DNA from 2 places in the Kocuria himachalensis genome. Region 2 is predicted to be linked to the other one. Evidence: riboswitches for the same ligand, from Rfam matches in the RefSeq annotation. Region 2 holds a riboswitch; the other holds the start of a gene.

Region 1 (2,174 bases), on a different contig from region 2:
CGCCTGCTCGGCCGCCAGCACGGCGTCCGTGTGGAACAGGTCGGCGACCTGGTGGAGGGTCTCGTCGTCCTTGTTCGCGCCGGTGGCCGCGAAGAAGTTCACGTAGGGCAGGGCGTTCTCGTTGTCCTCGCCGTCCGAGAAGAGCGCCGTGTTGGGGTCGATGTCCGCCCGGGCCAGGAAGGTGTTGTTCACCACCGCGCCGGCGGTGGAGCTCAGGGACAGGACGGTCTGCTCGGCCGAGACCGGGGTGACCTTCACCTTCGACTTCTCGGCGTCGACGTCCAGCTCGGACGGCGCCGTGGTGTCGGAGGTGAACTCGACGAGACCGGCGGACTTGAGCAGGAGCAGGGCGCGGGCCAGGTTGATCGCGTCGTTGGGGACGGCGATCTCGTCGCCCTCCTTGATCTGCTGCAGGGACTCGTAGCGCTCCGAGTAGAGGCCCAGGGGGTAGATCGAGGTGGAACCGATGGGGACGATGTCCTCGCCCGAGTTGTTCCGGTAGTCGGCCAGGAACGCACCGTGCTGGAACCAGTTCATGTCCAGGTCACCGCTGGTGAGGGCGGCGTTCGGCTGGTTGTAGTCGGTGAACTCCACCAGCTCGACCTCGATCCCCGCCGCCTCCGCCTCCTCGAGGAAGGCCTCGTGGACCTGGGTGCGGCCGTCGGTGCCGATCTTGATCACGCCGTCGTCGTAGGGTGCGGCGGCCTGGTCGGATCCTCCGCAGGCGGAGAGGGTCAGGCTGAGGGTGGTGGCCAGTGCGAGGAGGGTGAGGCGCTGCGATCGCATGTCGAGCCTTTCCATGGGTCCAGGAAGTCGGATGTCGGCGCCAGGGCCCGAGGGTCCGGCGGCGTCCACGGTTGCGGGCGTCGTCGCGCCGGTGGGCGCGGAGCGGTCGAACCGTACTTGCCGCCGGCTGCGTCGTCGCGCCGTGGCCGGATGGTCACCTGGGGCACCCCACTACGGGAGAGGGTTGCCGCCCAGCTAGCCAGAGCTTCGCGCTGGGACTCGTCATCCGCCGGGAATCGTAGCACGGACCGCGGCCCGCTCCGTCAGCCGGCGATCACCTCGCGGGCCCGCCGGCGGGCCCAGCGCTCGGCCGCCATCACGGCCTCGAGCTCCAGCGGGCCGCCGTCGTCGTGCTCGCCCAGCACCGCCTCGACCGTGTCCACGATGGCGGTGAACCGGATCCGGCCGTCGTGGAAGGCGTGCACCGCCTCCTCGTTGGCCGCGTTGAACACGGCGGGGAAGGTCCCGCCCCGCTCCCCCGCCGCCTTGATGAGCTCGACGGCCGGGAACGCCACCGGGTCGAGGGGCTCGAAGGTCCACTCCGCGGCGCGCGTCCAGTCGCACGGCCGGGCGGCGCCGGGCACCCGGTGGGGCCAGGCCAGGCCGAGGGCGATGGGCAGGCGCATGTCCGGGGGCGAGGCCTGGGCGAGGGTGGAGCCGTCCACGAACTGGACCATGGAGTGCACGACCGACTGGGGGTGCACCACCACGTCGATGCGCTCGAGGGGGACGTCGAAGAGCAGGTGGGCCTCGAGCACCTCGAGGGCCTTGTTCACCATGGACGCCGAGTTCGTCGTCACCATCAGGCCCATGTCCCAGGTCGGGTGGCGCAGCGCGTCCTGCGGCGTGACCGATTCCAGCTCCGCGCGGGACCGGCCGCGGAACGGTCCGCCGGAGGCCGTCAGCACGAGCCGGTCGACCTCTCCGGCGGTGCCGCCGCGCAGCGCCTGCGCGAGTGCCGAGTGCTCGGAGTCCACGGGGATCAGGGCGTCCGGGTCCCCGGTGGCCGCGGCGGCGGCCTTCACGAGGGCGCCGCCGGCGATCAGCGACTCCTTGTTCGCCAGCGCGAGCTTGTGCCCGGCCCGCAGCGCCGCCAGCGTGGGCGCGAGCCCGATGGAGCCGGTGATGCCGTTGAGCACGAGGTCCGCGCCGGGATGTGCGGCGGCCGCGGACGCCGCGCCGGGCCCGTGCTCGATGTCCGGGCGGTAGCCCGCCGCCCCGGCGGGCGCGGCCCGCTCCGCGATCAGCCGTGCCAGCCGGGCGGCGTCCTGACCGGTGCCGCTGGTCGCCACGACCGCGGCGCGGGTCTCGACGGCCTGGTCGGCGAGCAGCTCGAGGTGGCGTGCTCCGGCGGCGAGGGCGACCACGGTGAACGGGGCCGCGCCCTC
Region 2 (2,174 bases):
ACGTGGGCCGGATCGCGCCGGAGAAGCAGGTCGAGGACCTCTCCGCGGTCGCGGACCTGCCGGGCACGCGTCTGGTGGTCGTGGGCTCGGGGCCGGAGGAGGACGCCCTGCGCCGCCGGCTGCCGCAGGCCCACTTCACCGGCCGCCGCAGCGGCGCGGACCTCGCGCGCATCATGGCCTCCTTCGACGTGTTCGTCCATCCCGGCGAGTTCGAGACGTTCTGCCAGACGATCCAGGAGGCCATGGCCTCCGGGGTGCCGGTCGTCGCGACCGGCCGGGGCGGGCCCCTCGACCTCGTGGACCGGTCCCGCACCGGCTGGCTCTATCCCCCGGGCGACCTCGGGGCGCTGCGCGGGCACGTGACCGACCTCCTGGGCGACGAGGCGAAGCGAGCCGCGTTCGGCGTCGCGGCGCACGCCGCGGTCCAGGGCCGGACGTGGGACGTGCTGGTCGGGCAGCTGCTCGAGCACTACGAGAGTGCGGTGGCGCTCTCGGGGCAGGGGCGCGGCGGACGCCACCGCCGGACCGCCTGAGGGCTACCGCCGCGCGGGGGACACGTCCAGCACGGAGGCCCCGGTACCGGCGTACCGCCCGGGCTCCGCGGTCAGCACGGTCAGCCCGTGCACCAGGGCCGTGGCCGCGGTGAGCCCCGCGAGCGGGTCGGCCTCCCCTGACGCGCCCAGCGCGCCCCACGCCCGGGCCACGGCGGCGTCCACCGGCAGCACCTGGCCCGGGAAGCGCAGCTCAAGCTGCTCCGCCCACAGCATCTCGTCCGGCCGTTCGGCGAGCAGCTCGGCGAGCGCGGTGGCCGGGAGGAAGAGCCGCCGGTGACCGTGCCGGCGCAGGACCTCGGCCAGCTCGGGGCAGCGCTCCGGGGTGCGCACCCCCAGCAGCACGGAACGGTCCAAGAGGAGGTCCACGGCGACGGGCCTCAGGCCGCGGCGGCGAGCTCCCCGCGGGCCGGAGCCAGCAGGAAGTCCACGAACTCGGTGCGGACCTGCACCGCGCGGGCGTAGTCCTCGAGGCTCATGGCGGAGGCGCTGATCGCCGGGACGCCCGGCGTCGGGTCGTTCCGGACGGAGTCCCTCGGCGCCGGGACGCTCGGGGAGGTCTCGGAGGCGCCCGCACGGGCGACGGCAGGGTGGCGGGGGTCGGACATGACCGGGATCCTTCGTGCGCTCTTGCTCGCACCGGGTACCGCTGCTGCGGCGATGCGAGCCGCTTCGTCATCCGAACCACCCGTGAACATGGGGTTGGTGCCCGGTCAAGTCGGAGCTTGCCGACCGGGTCTCTTGAAGCTTCCTCCATTGAACCACACCGGCGGGACCGCATCGGCGTGCGGCGTCCCGGCGGGTTCCGGGGCCATCCTCCTGTGCACCGGTCTTCCCCGGGGTGTCACCGCTCCGACACCTCGACGACACATCGATGCGCTGGAATGGGCTTCGAGCAACCGGGGACGGCGCCGGCGACGGCCCCGAGCATTACGTTCCGGTGACACAACTCACGACCCGCCTGTCGTGGTGTCGGAGCCGCGGGGTAGCCTGAACCTGCTTCTCGAGATGCGGCGTCCACGTGCTCGACCGGAGATCGACGATCCCCGACGGGTCCATGGAGGGGCTCCGACCCGTTGCGCGCCAACCCGATGTTCCCGGGTGGATCGGATGACGAAGCGGCGGGCAACGCCATCGGATGCCTGCAAGAACGTCAGGAGAAAACATGACCATGTCCGAAGAAAGAACAGCCATCACCACCGACCAGCGCGAGGAGTGGATCGACGTGACCGTCACCGCCCTCCCCGATCTGCACCTCGTCCGGCTCACGTCGACCGACGGGGACGTGCAGGAGTACTTGAGCCCTGAGGCCGACGACCTCGCCGCCGCGGCGGAGCACACGGAGGGAACCGCGCAATGGTGCGCCAAGTACCGTCAGCTCCTCGTTCCCGGAACCCTCGCGGCGACCGGACGGCACCCGTTCTTCAAGCTCCACCCCTCATCCCTCCCGATGTCGGCCTAACCGGCGGAGAGGACACGGCGGAGGCCGCAGCCCGTCGGGCTGCGCCCTCCGCCGTGCGGGGGCGGAACCGCGCGAGCACGTCCCACGGTGCGGAGTGTCCTGCCCCCAGGTGCCGGGTGACCGGGGGGGGTACGACGACAGAACCGCCGCCGGGCGGAGCC

Evidence for each region. A riboswitch is a leader RNA that binds a small molecule or an ion and turns the genes downstream of it on or off. The one in region 2 is predicted to bind S-adenosylmethionine.
Region 1: linked by a shared signal. The riboswitch ahead of ACYVM4_RS09650 (MetQ/NlpA family ABC transporter substrate-binding protein) and the one ahead of ACYVM4_RS11150 (hypothetical protein) in region 2 are both predicted to bind S-adenosylmethionine.

The regions. Positions count from the first base shown of each region.
Region 1 is NZ_BAAGPL010000015.1:83,862-86,035, forward strand. Features, by position in the region: gene ACYVM4_RS09650 (MetQ/NlpA family ABC transporter substrate-binding protein) at 1-786, opposite strand, end outside; SAM riboswitch class IV at 895-1,013, opposite strand; gene dxr (1-deoxy-D-xylulose-5-phosphate reductoisomerase) at 1,050-2,174, opposite strand, start outside.
Region 2 is NZ_BAAGPL010000016.1:69,816-71,989, forward strand. Features, by position in the region: gene ACYVM4_RS11140 (glycosyltransferase family 4 protein) at 1-533, shown strand, start outside; gene ACYVM4_RS11145 (PIN domain-containing protein) at 537-908, opposite strand; gene ACYVM4_RS11150 (hypothetical protein) at 932-1,159, opposite strand; SAM riboswitch class IV at 1,173-1,298, opposite strand; gene ACYVM4_RS11155 (hypothetical protein) at 1,717-2,013, shown strand.